One region of the Brevibacillus sp. SKDU10 genome, then DNA from elsewhere that is predicted to be linked to it. Evidence: a T-box and tRNA genes for the amino acid it is inferred to sense, from the RefSeq annotation. Region 1 holds a T-box; the other holds one or more tRNA genes.
The links. A T-box is a leader RNA that pairs with one kind of tRNA and senses whether it is charged. The one in region 1 lies ahead of serS (serine--tRNA ligase), so its partner is inferred to be a tRNA-Ser.
Positions count from the first base shown of each region.

Region 2: it encodes a tRNA-Ser, which carries the amino acid that the T-box ahead of serS (serine--tRNA ligase) is inferred to sense. The anticodon was not compared.

Region 1 covers NZ_LSSO01000192.1:104,355-112,050, forward strand. Annotated here, with positions in the region: gene aceA (isocitrate lyase) at 1-64, opposite strand, end outside; gene aceB (malate synthase A) at 87-1,700, opposite strand; gene serS (serine--tRNA ligase) at 2,152-3,435, opposite strand; T-box leader at 3,485-3,725, opposite strand; gene pdxT (pyridoxal 5'-phosphate synthase glutaminase subunit PdxT) at 3,835-4,437, opposite strand; gene pdxS (pyridoxal 5'-phosphate synthase lyase subunit PdxS) at 4,439-5,323, opposite strand; gene AYJ08_RS19525 (D-alanyl-D-alanine carboxypeptidase family protein) at 5,480-6,775, opposite strand; gene guaB (IMP dehydrogenase) at 7,151-7,696, opposite strand, start outside.
Region 2 covers NZ_LSSO01000173.1:8,629-16,324, forward strand. Annotated here, with positions in the region: gene AYJ08_RS15765 (aspartate aminotransferase family protein) at 1-903, shown strand, start outside; gene AYJ08_RS15770 (3-oxoacid CoA-transferase subunit A) at 919-1,617, shown strand; gene AYJ08_RS15775 (3-oxoacid CoA-transferase subunit B) at 1,599-2,285, shown strand; gene AYJ08_RS15780 (peptidase) at 2,299-3,591, shown strand; tRNA gene AYJ08_RS15785 (tRNA-Ser) at 3,677-3,765, shown strand; gene AYJ08_RS15790 (hypothetical protein) at 3,989-4,438, opposite strand; tRNA gene AYJ08_RS15795 (tRNA-Ser) at 4,680-4,768, shown strand; gene AYJ08_RS15800 (TetR/AcrR family transcriptional regulator) at 5,063-5,638, shown strand; gene AYJ08_RS15805 (HlyD family secretion protein) at 5,662-6,858, shown strand; gene AYJ08_RS15810 (ABC transporter permease) at 6,851-7,696, shown strand, end outside.

The DNA.
Region 1 (7,696 bases):
TTCCTTCCCAACGTTTAGACTCCCAAGACTGCTCCAAATCCTTTATCTGCTTCAATTTAGTCATTTTTCCCCACTCCTCTTTATTTTTAGATGTACTCATACGCTGGTATTGTAATGAAAGGCATAAATTCTTCTGCCTGAACAACTTCTTTAAACAAAGCAATCGCTCGTGAAAACTCTCCCGCCTCAAAACGTTCGGGACCAATTTTCTGCTTTAAGACAGCGATTTCCTCATGGATCAATTCCTCTACCAATTCCCATGTAATTTTGCGGCTATCTATTAATTTTCCATTTGGATGCCGAATCCACTGCCAGACTTGAGCACGAGATATTTCCGCCGTAGCCGCATCCTCCATGAGGTTATTAATTGGTACTGCTCCCATTCCCCTCAGCCATGCCTCTATATATTGGATAGCGACGCTAATATTTGTCCGTAACCCCTGCTCTGTAATCGTCCCCTCTGGAACAGCAAGCAGGTCTGCCGCACATACCTGTACATCGGTTCTCTTTTGATGCAATTGGTTAGCAGAAGGCATGATTTGATCAAATACACTCATTGCAACTGGGACCAGACCAGGATGCGCAACCCATGTGCCATCGTGACCAGCCAGTGCCTCCCTTTCTTTGTCGAGCCTTACCTTCTCAAAAGCTGCTTCATTAGCTAACACATCATTTCGAACAGGAATTTGTGCTGCCATTCCTCCCATCGCATGAGCATTACGTTTATGACACGTCTGAATGGTTAGATCGCAATAAGCTTTCATAAAAGGAACAGACATGGTTACTTGAGCGCGGTCAGGAAAGATAATATTGTTGTTTTTGCAGAATTTTTTGATAAAACTAAAAATATAATCCCAGCGTCCACAGTTCAGTCCAGCACTGTGATCCCGCAGTTCATACAAAATTTCATCCATTTCAAAGCTTGCAAGAATTGTTTCTATAAGCACTGTCGCTTTAATCGTTCCTTGTTCAATTCCTAGTCTTTGCTGAGCAAATATAAAAACATCATTCCATAGCCTTGCTTCTTCGTGCCCTTCTATTTTCGGAAGATAAAAATACGGGCCTGATCCTATTTCCAAAAGCTTTTTAGCATTGTGATAAAAATAGAGACCAAAATCCACTAGACCAGCTGACATAGGTTGACCATCTACACAAATATGCTTCTCCTGTAAATGCCAGCCGCGCGGTCTCACTAACAACGTAGTGATCTGCTCATTTAATTGATATACTTTCCCTTCTTTACTAGTAAAAGAAATCGTGCGATTAATGGCATCTCTCATGTTGATTTGACCTTCTATCGTATTTCTCCAAGAAGGGGAATTGGCATCCTCAAAATCGGCCATAAAAGCTTTAGCACCTGAATTGCAAGCATTGATGACCATTTTCCGATCTGAGGTAGGACCAGTAATTTCAACCCGACGATCCTGTAAATCAGCGGGAATAGGAGCAATCGTCCAATCCGCTTCTCGAATGTCTTTGGTTTCCTCTAAAAAGTGAGGCATTTTCCCTTGGTCAAATTCCTGTTGTCGTTTTTCTCTTTTTACCAAAAGTTCCTGTCGTCTCGCTTCAAATAATCTTGATAGCTCAGCTAGAAAAGCTACTGCATCTGGTGTCAATATTTCTAGATAACGTTCATTCATCTCTCCGGTAATTTGAACGCCAGTTGGATACGGTTGAATTTCAGTTAAAATTCTTTCCATTTTCAACACTCCCCTCCGTATAACTGCCTCAATTATTCAACTAATCCTGATCCACTACATGTACAACAACTTATGAAACCATGTCCCTGGCATGAGACACAGTAACCTCCCTCGTGTGTATGCCCCCTCCCCTTGCAATGTGGGCAATCGTTTTCGCCATTTCCATTACATTTGTAGCAGTCCATCTTGCATCCTCCTTATCCTGTGTAAATCTGTATTATAACAATCGAGGTTTATATAAATTAATATATAACAGTTAATTCCGAATTGGCAATCTTTTTTATATTTATTTTCCAATAAATTGTTTTTTATCATAAAAAATCCTTAATCCAATAGCTTTTTTACACTCAAACTCACAAAAAAAACTGGTAGCCGCCTTTTAAATAGACGACTGCCAGTTATGCTTTTACCTATGAAGTTTATTGCTAACACTCAAACTGTACTTATACAGCTATTTCTTAGCCATAATTCGATCGATTCCACCCATGTAAGGACGCAATGCTTCTGGAATTACAACAGAACCATCTTCCTGTTGGAAGTTTTCCAGTATAGCTGCTACTGTACGACCTAATGCCAAGCCAGAGCCATTCATTGTATGCACGAATTCAGGCTTGCTTTTTGCATCGCGACGGAAGCGAATATTGGCACGACGAGCTTGGAAATCCTCAAAATTGGAACAAGAAGAAATCTCACGGTACGTGCTATAGCTTGGAAGCCATACTTCCAAATCGTATTTTTTCGCAGCTGTAAATCCAAGATCACCTGTACACATGCTCATGACACGATATGGCAGGCCAAGCATTTGCAACACGGTTTCCGCATTGTTTACCAGCTTTTCCAGCTCTTCATATGAATCCTCAGGTTTCACGAACTTCACAAGTTCAACTTTATTAAACTGATGCTGGCGAATCAATCCACGTGTATCACGTCCAGCTGACCCTGCTTCAGAACGGAAGCATGCACTAAATGCATTATATTTAATCGGAAGTTGAGCCACATCAAGGATCTCGTCACGATGCATATTTGTAACAGGTACCTCAGAGGTTGGGATCAAGAAATAATCTACCCCATCAATCTTAAAAGCATCCTCTTCAAACTTAGGCAGTTGCCCTGTCCCTGTCATGCTAGCGCGATTAACCATATATGGCGGCAATACTTCTTCGTATCCATGCTTGTCTGCATGAAGATCCATCATGAAGTTGATTAGGGCACGTTCTAAGCGAGCACCCATTCCTTTATAGAAAACAAAACGGCTTCCCGTTACTTTAGAGGCTGTTTCAAAATCAAGAATACCCAACGCATCGGCTACCTCCCAATGCGGCTTTGGTTCAAAACTGAAGGTCGAAGCCTCTCCCCACACACGATGCACTACATTGTCATCTTCAGTTGTACCTATTGGCGTGCTTTCATGCGGCAAATTAGGAAGGCTTAATAAAATGATAGTGAGCTGTTCATCTAAATTGCGCAACTCTTCATCCAATGCCTTAATGCGTTCATTCACTTGTTTCATCTCAGAAATCAAATGATCTGCATTCTCTTTATTACGCTTTAATACAGCTACCTGCTCTGATACTGTATTACGTTTATTTTTTAGCGTATCCCCTTCTTGAATAAGCTGTCTACGTTTTTCATCCACTTCAGCAAACTGATCCAGTGCGGAGATATCCTCGTTACGGTGCGCCAATCGACGTCTTACTTCTTCAAGATCCTGACGCAGTATTTTTACGTCTAACATGTAAAACCCCTCCAAATTTTAGACAAAATAAAAAACACCCATCCCACCTACCAGGGACGAATGTTAACTCCGCGTTGCCACCCTCATTGATAAGCCATATCACTCTGACATAGTTAAGCAAGCTGGTCTTATCCTCTTCATTCCACGTAAATAACGGTACGCGAGACCGGGCAAAGTTATGTCCTTTACCACTCAAAGATGGATTCTTCTGCCCATTGGGTCGATTCGCACCAACCATCGACTCTCTTAACCAATTAAAACAGAGTACTATTTCTTATCAACATGTTTTTTATGGGTGTTTTTCTTGTTATTAAATGTACTACATGATGTAAGCAATTGCAATCAATGCTCTATGTCCATTTTACACGCTCTGTTTTATTTTGAAAAGAAGAAAGCACCCTATACGGATGCTTTCCCTGTTGTTTGATATTCTTTCACCATGTCTAAAAAATATTTATGCAATCGATAATCATCTGTTAGTTCTGGATGAAAGGATGCCGCTAAAAATTGCCCTTGGCGAGCCGCTACGATATTGTCTTCATGCTTCGCCAGCACTTCACCCTTATTGCCGATTTTCAGGATAAGAGGCGCACGGATAAAGACCGCTGGAAAGTCGGAAGCTACGCCAGCGATTGGCATCTTGATTTCAAAGCTTTCCTTTTGCCGCCCAAAAGCATTTCGCGCTACCTTCATATCCATTAAACCTAGATGGGCTTCTGGTGCATGTTCAATTTCATTTGCAATTAAGATAGCGCCTGCGCATGTTCCAAAGACAGGCTTCTTCTCATTTGCAAACTGACGAATCGCATCCATAAAGCCGTATTTATGCATGAGCTTACTAATTGTTGTACTCTCGCCACCGGGAATGATCAAGCCATCTATCTCAGATAGCTCGTCCACCTTTTTAATTGCGATTGCTTCTGCACCTGCCAACTCAAGCATGCGCATATGTTCTGCAACCGCACCCTGTAGGGCGAGAACACCGATTCTTGGCTTACTCATATTACCAGCCGCGCTCCTGCATGCGCTCAGCCTGCGGCAACTTAGAAATTTCGATTCCTGTCATCGCAGAACCAAGGTCTTTCGAAACGCGTGCAATCAATTCGTAATCTGTATAGTGTGTAGTCGCTTCTACAATAGCACGAGCGAATTTTTCAGGATTCTCGGACTTAAAGATACCGGAACCTACAAATACGCCGTCTGCGCCTAATTGCATCATCAAAGCAGCATCAGAAGGTGTAGCAACACCACCAGCCGCGAAGTTTACAACAGGAAGCTTTCCTGTTTTGTGAATTTGCTCTAACAATTCATACGGAGCTCCAAGATTTTTCGCTTCAGCCATTAATTCATCATAAGACATGCTTTGCACTTTACGGATTTGTGATTGCATCGTACGCATATGGCGAACAGCCTCAACAATGTTTCCTGTTCCTGGCTCCCCTTTTGTACGAATCATAGATGCACCTTCTCCGATACGACGAAGAGCTTCACCCAAATCACGCGCCCCACAAACAAATGGCACTGTGAAATCTTTTTTATTAATATGGTACAAGTCATCAGCAGGAGTAAGTACTTCGCTTTCATCAAGATAATCTACTCCCATAGATTCAAGGACACGTGCTTCTACAAAATGACCAATACGTGCTTTTGCCATTACAGGAATCGTAACCGCTTTTAATACTTCCTCTACAATTCCTAGATCAGCCATGCGCGCTACGCCACCGGCCGCACGAATATCAGATGGAACGCGTTCCAGTGCCATAACGGCTACTGCACCCGCAGCTTCCGCAATTTTAGCTTGCTCGGCGTTAACAACGTCCATAATTACGCCGCCTTTTTGCATTTCTGCCATTCCACGTTTAACACGATCTGTACCTACCTGTACCATCAGTGAGCCTCCCCTATAAGTGAACATCCCTACAAAAGGATTAGATTTGCAACATTGTTTTTATTGTAAACCAATCAGAAAAAGTAGACAACATATCTTGACAGAATATTTGCCTTCTTTTAAAGTTCTGCCATCCGCAGCACTACCTCTGCTTGATTAGCCAACAATACTTTTAAACAGATTAGCGATAAATTCGAAGATACTTCTAAAGAAGAGGCGAATCCAGCTGCCTTCTTCTACATCCTCAGCAGCTATTAAATCTACTCCGCCCTTTTGATTGCTTGGCATCAAATAATCGCTTTTTCCTTCTGTATCAAGGTAGACGGTTCCAATCACGTCACCTTTTTTAATAGGCGCGGTCAAAGGTTTATATTCTACACGCGGCGTTACTTTCGCTTCTTCTCCGATTTTACCCACAACATTAACAGATTTAGCGGTAACAGCCGGAACCTCTAGAGATACGCCCTTTTTAAGTGGCGCATTTTCAAATCCTGGAACAGGTACGCCTTTTCCCAGTTTTTCTGTAGTTTTGTAGGTGCTATAGCCATAATTTAATAACTTTTTGGTTTCTTCAAAACGGCTTGTTTTTGTTTTAGCTCCCATGACAACTGTGATCAAGCGCATTCCATCACGATAAGCCGTTCCCGTAAAGCAAAATTGTGCTGCATCCGTATAACCAGTTTTAAGACCATCTACTCCAAGCGTTTCATTCGGCAAGCCTGGAAGCATCCAGTTATTGTTTGCTAGCTTGATTTCGTCTTTTTGACCTTCACGGAACACCCAGCGCGGGATTTTAGAAATTTCTAATGCCTCAGGATAATCACTCACTAAACGATCTGCCAAGATAGCTGCATCACGTGCAGACATCACATTATCCTTGCTTGTATCCGCTGGTTTATAAGGTCCTAATTCATTAGCAGGCAATCCAGTGGATGTAACAAAAAACGTATTTTTCATCCCAAGCTCTTGGGCTTTTTTATTCATCATGTCTACAAAGTTGGATTCAGTTCCACCAATCTTTTCTGCTAACAGGGCTGTAGCATCGTTAGCAGAGGCAATCGCCATAGCTTTATATAGTTCACTTACCTTGTGACTTTCCCCAGCATTTAAGTACACGCCAGAGGAATCTTTCTTTTTGGCAATAAAGAAAGCATAGTCACTAACAGGTACAAGTTCATCTTGCTTAATTTTACCTTTTTTAATAGCCTCTAATACCAGATACTCTGTCATCATTTTAGTCATACTAGCTGGTGGTAATGGCTGATCTGGGTTTTTACTGTACAAAACCTTTCCCGTTGATGCCTCGACTAAAATTGCTGAACTCGCCACTAGATCAAGATTGGCAGCCGTCTCAGCAGCAGAAGCCTGCATTGCTCCCCCCACAATGGATAGCATACCAATTGCACCAGCCAATAAAAGTTTGCTTACTCTTGCTGTCCATTTGTGCATCATGTCTACAATCACTCCCCCTACTTTTAAAAATATCCTTTTTTTCTTTTTTCCTGTTGAACACAGTCTTTAGTCTATCATACTAAAAGCCGTTGTTTGAAGAGCACCAGACGCATCTCCATGAGAAAAAGGACTGGTAATCCTAGCCAACTGAAAAACCTCTCTTTTAACCTGACGTTCCAAAAGGATGTTTGGATTCAGATTTTCTTTTTTTATTTAGAACATCGTTTCGAATTCTGCAATCCTATATGGTAATGAGCTACTATACGACATATATTCTAGTCTTTGGTTTGTATAAAAAACAAAAGGACTCCCAAATGGAAAGCCCTTTTGTCTTACCTTGCTTTTTAGCTTGGTAAAGCGATCGTTGCCCTATCCTTATGAAATAGAGTAGTTTGGAGATTCTTTTGTAATTTGAACATCATGCGGATGGCTTTCGCGCAAGCCTGCACCAGTAATACGAACGAAAGTAGACTTGTCACGTAAATCAGCAATGGTTGCCGCTCCACAATAGCCCATACCAGCTCTTAGACCACCAACAAGCTGATATACAACATCAGCCAAAGGCCCTTTATAAGCTACGCGTCCTTCAATACCTTCAGGAACAAGCTTCTGAGCATTCTCCTGGAAGTAACGATCTTTACTTCCCGCTTTCATAGCGCCAATGGAGCCCATTCCGCGATAAACTTTAAAACGGCGTCCTTGATAAATTTCAAATTCACCCGGAGATTCATCTGTACCTGCAAACAAACTACCAATCATGATAACAGATGCACCAGCACCTATAGCTTTTGCTAGGTCACCAGAGTATTTAATACCACCATCAGCGATGACTGGAATATTATATTGACGTGCTGCAGTCGCACATTCATAAATCGCTGTGATTTGTGGAACCCCAATACCGGCAACAACACGAGTCGTACA
Region 2 (7,696 bases), on a different contig from region 1:
AGACGCAAGCGTTTCGTACCGTTATTGGCAGATTACCCGTGTATATCGGCACCCTATCCCTATCGAAATCAGCAGGGACTTGACAGTGATGCATATGCACGTCAGGCTGCGGATGAGTTAGAAGCGGCCATTATCAGAACGGGAGCAGAAAATGTTGCGGCCTTTATCGCAGAGCCGATTATTGGCGCTTCTGGAGGTGCTGTAGTACCGCCAGACGGCTATTTTGCTCGCATCCGTGAAATTTGTACGAAGCATCAAATTTTATTTATAGCCGACGAAGTCATGACAGGTGTGGGGCGTACTGGTAAAAACTTTGGAATTGATCATTGGCAGGTAACGCCTGATGTAATGACGTTGGGGAAAGGAATGAGTTCAGGATATACACCGATGGCAGCCACTATGGTGAGTGATTCCATCATGCAGACGATTGCAGAAGGCTCTGGCTCTATCATGGCAGGTCATACGTACAGCGCTAACCCTCAGTCAGCAGCGATCTGTGTGTCTGTGATACGTTACATGCAACAACATCAGCTAGTGAAAAAAGCTGAAGAGAATGGAAAGTATTTATTACAACACTTAAAACAAATAGAGCAGGAATTTGACATTGTTGGAGAGGCGCGTGGGAAAGGATTACTGTGTGGAATAGAATTTGTAAAGAACAAGCTGACTAAAGAGCCATTCGCACTCTCACATCAAGTAACCAATCGAATGATCCAGAGAGCGTTTGCAAAAGGATTGATGATTTACCCAGCTATTGGTGGTTTAGATGGAATAGCAGGCGATGCGGTCATTATTTCGCCCCCGCTTATTATTGAACAGCATGAAATTGATGAACTGATCCATCTGCTGCGTCAGACCTTACAGGAAGCCCAAGCAGAGTTCACGAAAGAGGGAATCTGGTAGAAAGGAGGAGCACATATGATATCACAATCAACCTGGAATAAAGAGATTTCATTAGAAGAAGCATTGGAGCATTTTCATGATGGGATGACATTGATGGTTGGTGGCTTCGGCGGGGTCGGCAATCCTCCTACCCTAATACAGGGACTTTTGGAAAAACAAATCAAAGGACTAACGCTGATTAGTAACGATACAGCTTTTCCTGATATTGGAGTCGGACGATTGATTACACAGCGTCGAGTAAGGAAGGTCGTTGCTTCTCACATTGGCTCTAATCCGAATGCTGGTGCCCAAATGACGGCAGGGGAGCTGGAGGTGGAATTTTGTCCACAAGGCATTTTGGCAGAAAGAGTTCGAGCAGGTGGAGTAGGTCTGGGAGGAATTTTATCTGACATCGGGATCGGTACAATTGCGGAAGAAGGGAAGCAGCAGGTGATAGTGGATGGAAAAACATTTTTAATTGAGACACCGCTAACCGCCCAAGTGGCTATCGTATCTGCTAAAAAGGCAGATCGATTTGGCAATCTTGTTTTTGATACAAGTGCGCGTAATTTTAACCCCTTGGTGGCCATGGCTGGAGATATCACGATCGTGGAAGCAGAAGAAATTGTTGAGATTGGAGAGCTTGATCCTGAAGAAATCGTGACACCAGGCGTGTTTGTAACCTATATCGTGCAAAGTGAAGGGGTGAATTGGCGATGGGCATGGGAGAAGTAACAAAAGAAAGTACGACGGAGAGTTATCGGGAGCGAATTGCTAGGCGTGCTGCTTTGGAGGTAAAAAGCGGTATGCTGATTAATCTAGGGATCGGTATCCCTACGCTTGTAGCAGATTTTATACCAGTAGAAAAATATGTTTTGTTTCATGCTGAGAATGGCATTGTAGGTACAGGTCCCACTCCCCAGAAAGGAGAAGAAAATCCGAATTTGTGCAACGCTGGAGGCTTTCCTGTTACTTTGATGCCCGGCGCTTCCTTTTTTGATAGTGCCACTGCTTTTGCTATCATTCGCAGAGGGTTGCTAGATATGACGATTCTTGGGGTGTTAGAGGTAAGCCAGCGTGGTGATATTGCCAATTGGATTGTTCCTGGAAAACGGGTTCCGGGGATGGGCGGAGCGATGGAATTAGCACAAAAGGCAAAGAAGGTTCTAGTTCTTACTACACATCTGGACAAAAATGGTCGCTCCAAGATTGTCCGTGAGTGCAAACTACCTCTGACCGCAAAAGGAAGTGCCGATATGATAATCACTGATATGGCAGTGATGGAGGTAAAAACGGATGGATTGCATTTATTGGAGGTTATGCATCCATACACCGTAGCAGATGTTATTGGTGCGACAGAAGCAGAGCTGTCATTTAGCGGAGAAGTAACCACTTTTTTCTAAGGGGGAGACTACCATGAGCGTAAGCCAGACACTAACATGGCAGGAACGAATTCGTGAGCAGCTACAGAAGGATCGAGCGGGTGCCATAGGCTTGTTGCAGGAATGGGTGCGTGAGGCTAGCGTACAAGGGCAGGAAGCGGGGATTCAGCAGAAAATAGCCAATCACCTGGTAGCGCTGGGACTTGAAGTCGATGTGTGGGAGATGACAGGTGACGAGCTTGAAAAGCTGGAGAAACATGCCTATTTTGTTTCACCGCGTACTGAATTTTCAGGTAGTCCGAACGTAGTAGGGGTATGGAAGGGTACGGGAGGAGGACGCTCTCTTATTCTCAATGGCCATGTTGATGTTGTGCCAGAAGGAGAGTTAAAACAATGGACACAGGAGCCGTTTAGTGGAGAAATTGTGGATGGAAAATTGTATGGCCGCGGGGTAACGGACATGAAAGGTGGAAATCTCGCGTCTCTCTTAGCTATTCAAACCCTCCAACAGCTTGGTGTACGTTTGAAGGGCGATGTTATCTTTCAAAGTGTTGTAGAAGAAGAAAGCGGCGGGGCTGGAACCTTATCCACCATTTTACGTGGGTATAAAGCGGACGCTGCTTTAATACCTGAGCCAACAAACCTGAAAATTTTTCCCAAGCAACAAGGCTCAATGTGGTTCCGCTTGTTCATACGAGGCAGATCGGCGCATGGAGGTACACGCTATGAAGGAGTTAGTGCCATCGAAAAAAGCATGACCGTAATCAGACAAATTCAGCGCTTAGAGCAAGAGAGAAATCAACGAATGTCAGACCCTTTATACGCGAAATTGCCTATACCGATCCCTATTAATCTAGGTGTAATACAAGGGGGAAAATGGCCATCATCTGTTTCAGATTTGGTTACAATAGAAGGACGTATGGGTGTAGCACCTGGAGAAGAAATGGAGATGGCCAAAATTGAAATGCAGGCTGCGTTACAAAAGCTTACAGAGGAAGATGAATGGTTTGTAGATCATCCTGTGGAGCTGGAATGGTACGGTGCCAGATGGGTGCCCGGAGAGGTAGAAATGGATCATCCATTGCTTGCACTATTGCAGGAGCTATATCCGTCTGTTTTTGGAGAGGCAGCGATCATAGAAGCATCGCCCTGGGGAACTGATGGAGGTCTATTAACGAAGCTGGCCGATACTCCTTCTATCATTATAGGACCAGGGGTAACCCAAGTTGCACATTATCCCGATGAGTTTATCGTCCTCGATGATATTTTTGCGTGTGCTGAGTTATTTGCACTGACGCTCATAGAGTGGTGTGAGCTAGCTGATTGAAAAGAAAACTAGTAAACTCATAATTTTTTTAAAAAAGGTGTTGCTATTTAATTTTTTATGTGCTATATTCTTTATGTAGCAACGCGGAGGGATACCGAAGTGGTCATAACGGGGCGGTCTTGAAAACCGTTAGGCGGCAACGTCACGGGGGTTCGAATCCCTCTCCCTCCGCCATACATAAAGAATAGCAAACCGATGAGCTGAGAGGTTCATCGGTTTTTTTGTCTGCTTATATAGAGGACGTGTCTAATAGCAAGAGTATATGTTCTCATGTAAATCACTACACGAGATGGATATAAACATACATGTATGAAAAATCCCGGTTCGTAGCCTTAGCAGGCGTGAACCGGGATTCTTACTCAGCAAGTAAAGTTTAGATAAACGAATATATTGGTGTTTACTGTGTTGATTTACCATCAGCAGCCTTCTGGATGTGTTGCTGAGCTAATTCGCCTAGATCTTTAATATTAATGGAGAAATTAAAATTCTTATAGTAGACAGTGGCTTTCGGATCGCCCTTTTTCCCCTCGATACGGATATTCGTCGTCTTGATTTCATAGCTTCCATCTTCGCGGAAATTGTAAGTGGCATCCTTAATTTCAGAATCAATTAAAGGTCTTACAGTAGATGTGAACACTTCATCGACACCATTTACCACCTGACGTCCCATGTTCACCACTTCAGTTGGTGTATAATTGAAACCAAAGACCAGAATAGCCCCGACGACCAGACTAAATAAAACAATTTTGTACAAGGCTTTTAGAAAAAAATTAAGCACAAACACTGCCAATAAGACTAGGATAAGAATCACCCAATAATCCTTAGCAAATGTAATGAGTTGGTCCATTGCTACAAAGTCACTCCTTCATGAAAGGGTAAGAACCATAAGAATAATGTAGGAACTTACCAAATTACGTATTTAGTCTATCATACACAATCTGATGAACGGATACAAACTTTGCAATCATTTTAGAAAAAAATAATAAAAAAATACTTGTCTTTTTAAATATGCTTTAGTATAATAATCCTTGCTGATGTATTTCGCGGGACGAAATTATTTTATACATAATGATTATCAGCTATTATATGGAGGGATACCGAAGTGGTCATAACGGGGCGGTCTTGAAAACCGTTAGGCGGCAACGTCACGGGGGTTCGAATCCCTCTCCCTCCGCCATATTGCTTACATGGGAAGCCGATGACTTGTTCATCGGCTTTTTTACTTTCATAAAAACAATTGGCTACGACTAGAACAAGATGGATAGGAGATGGATAATCTGTCTTAGGCTGCAATCGTTTGAAGCATTAAGATTACGGGTATCAATAATGTTAATAGAGTACATAACCAAGATCACACCAATGAAATATGAATGAGTAATCACTTTTTTCCAAAAATACCTTGACGGTCATCAAAAAGCAGAGTACACTAATCTCTGTACTGACTGGTCAGTTTATATGGGGGTACATATTAATGAGTAAAAAGAAGGATTTAATTTATGAAAGTGCCCTGCAAGCTTTTGCCCAATATGGCTATACGGATACAACGATGGATACGATTGCAGAATTTGCCCAGGTAGCTAAGGGTACGTTGTATTATCACTTTAAGACAAAGGAGGAGTTATTCTATTATGTAAATCAAAAGGGAGTGGAAATGCTGATGGAGTCCGTCAAAGGGGCGACGGAAGATAGCAGCTTAACGCCACAGGAACGTCTTTTACACGTACTAGATGAGCATTTGCGCTTCTTTTCGGATAACAGTGAGTTTTGTTTATTGCTGTTAAGCTTCTCCTCAGGAGATATAACACGAGATAATATGGTTCGAACATTATTAGGCAATTATTTTTCTTTAATGGAGAAATACCTGGCAAACATGCAGGAACAAGGCTTTATAAAAAGCGATATGGAAACGCAGACAGTGGTATCCGCTTTGTTTGGGAGTATTGGATTTGTGGTTCTTCGCAAGATGTTCCGCAATGAGCCAGTTTATACGCTAGAGACCAGAGATACATTGCTCATTCTATTTAAAGGGGCTCTGGGACTCGCTTAAATTGCGAATTGGAGTGGAAGGTTATGAGAGAGAATAAAAAGATGATGGTTGGTTTGGTTGGGTTTTTAGCAGCTATCGTACTTTTAGGTGGATACTTGCTTTTTTCTGAAAAAAATAGTTATGCTGGAGGTTCCGCGAAACAAGTAACTGCTGTTGTAGAAGGAACCGAAGTGGATTTAGCCTTCAAGGTTCCAGGAACCATTGACAAGATTGATGTTAAAGAGGGCGACAAAGTAGTTGAAGGTCAACTCTTAGCTGTGCTGGGAAGCGCTGAGATTGCAGCAAAACGCGATCAGGCAGCAGCAGCGTACCAATTAGCTCAAGCGAAATTGGAGCAGGCTAAAAAAGGAGTTTCCGTTACCAGTGGATCAAGCGATGCTACGGTAAAGCAGGCTCAGGCAGCTTTGCAAGCAGCTCAAGCTAATTTGCAAGCCAACAAAAATGGGGCTCGACCAGAAGAGATTGCGCAGCTAAAAGGAAAGCTTCAAGCAACCAAAACAGCACGCGATTTGGCTCAGACGAACATGAAACGTATGGAGGATTTATTAAAAGAAGGGGCTATTCCAAAAATTAAATTGGAAGAATCTCAGGCTGAATTTGAAAAATACTCCGCTGAATATACGGCAACACAAGAGCAATTAAACATGGCACAAAAAGGGGCTCGTCCAGAACAGATTGAAGCACTTACAGCTCAAGTAAACCAAGCGAATGCAGCATACCAAAATGCAATTGCCGGTCTTGGTCAGGTAGGATTGCGCGAATCTGATGTAAAATCAGCAGAAGCAGGCGTAAAACAAGCAAAAGGTGCTTTGGATGAAGCAGAGGCATACTTGCGTAATACACAAATGATTGCACCTGTTAGCGGTATTGTAAAATCTATTTCCTCACAAAAAGGGGAACTTGTAGCACAAGGCTCTTCTATCATGACAATTCAAGTGGAAAACGATAAATTTGTAAAAATGTATGTAGATGAAAACCAACTTGGCAACATAAAAGTAGGCGAGAAAACTACATTGTTTGTCCCAAGCTTAAATAAGGAAGTAAATGCGACTGTACAAATGGTGGCACCAGCAGCAGATTTTGCAACGAAGAAAGCAACACAAGAGCTAAACTCCCGTGATTTGCGAGCATTCCAAGTGAAATTGCAAGTGGAGGATATTGATGTACGCCCTGGCTTTACTGTCGAATGGCACCTAAAAGGGGCTGGCGCTCGTGAATAGCTTTTTGCAATTAATTGCTGACGAATGGCGATCTATTTATACGAATAAAACGATACGTAATATTGTGTTTCTTGTTCCATGTGTCTATATGCTCATGTTTGGATATTTGTATCAGGAAAAACGCGTGATGGAAATACCGACAGTGGTAGCAGACTTGGACCAAACAGAATTAACAAGAGAATTGATCAGAGCGATTGATAATGATCAAACGTTTTCAGTAACAAATGTAGTTACAACAGAAGAAGAGTTACAACATCTGATGACCTATGAAGAGGCGCAAGTTGGATTTATCATTCCAAAGGGCTTGACCGTCAATGCCAAATTGGGTAAGCCAACAGAGATTTTAAATCTGATTGATGGAAGTAACATGATGATCTCCAATACCTCTGTTCGCGCTGCGAGCTCTCTCGTGAAAACGATCTCTGGTGGAGTTACGTTAAAAAAGTTAGAGGCGAAAGGTGAATGGGGCAGTGCGGCAACAAACTTTGCGACAGGGATTGACTATCGCTATCGTATTCTGCATAACCCAGCCTTTAACTATCTGGCATTTATGATCTTTGGGTTGGCCGGAACTGTTTTGCAGCAGGTAGCATTCTTGAGTGTTTCTTTAAGCGTAACTCGCCAAAAAGAAGAAGGAACTTGGATGGATACCTTAAATGGAAATGGGTTTGTCAAAATTGCGTTAAGTAAAATAACGACCCATATGATCCTTGCCATGTTTAACTTTTTGCTAACATATGTATTGATCTTTAAATTCTTTGCTGTTACGTACTATGGAAGCTTGAGCTTACTTTTCCTAAGCGGATTTATTTTCAATCTAGCAGTAGTGTCTATTGGA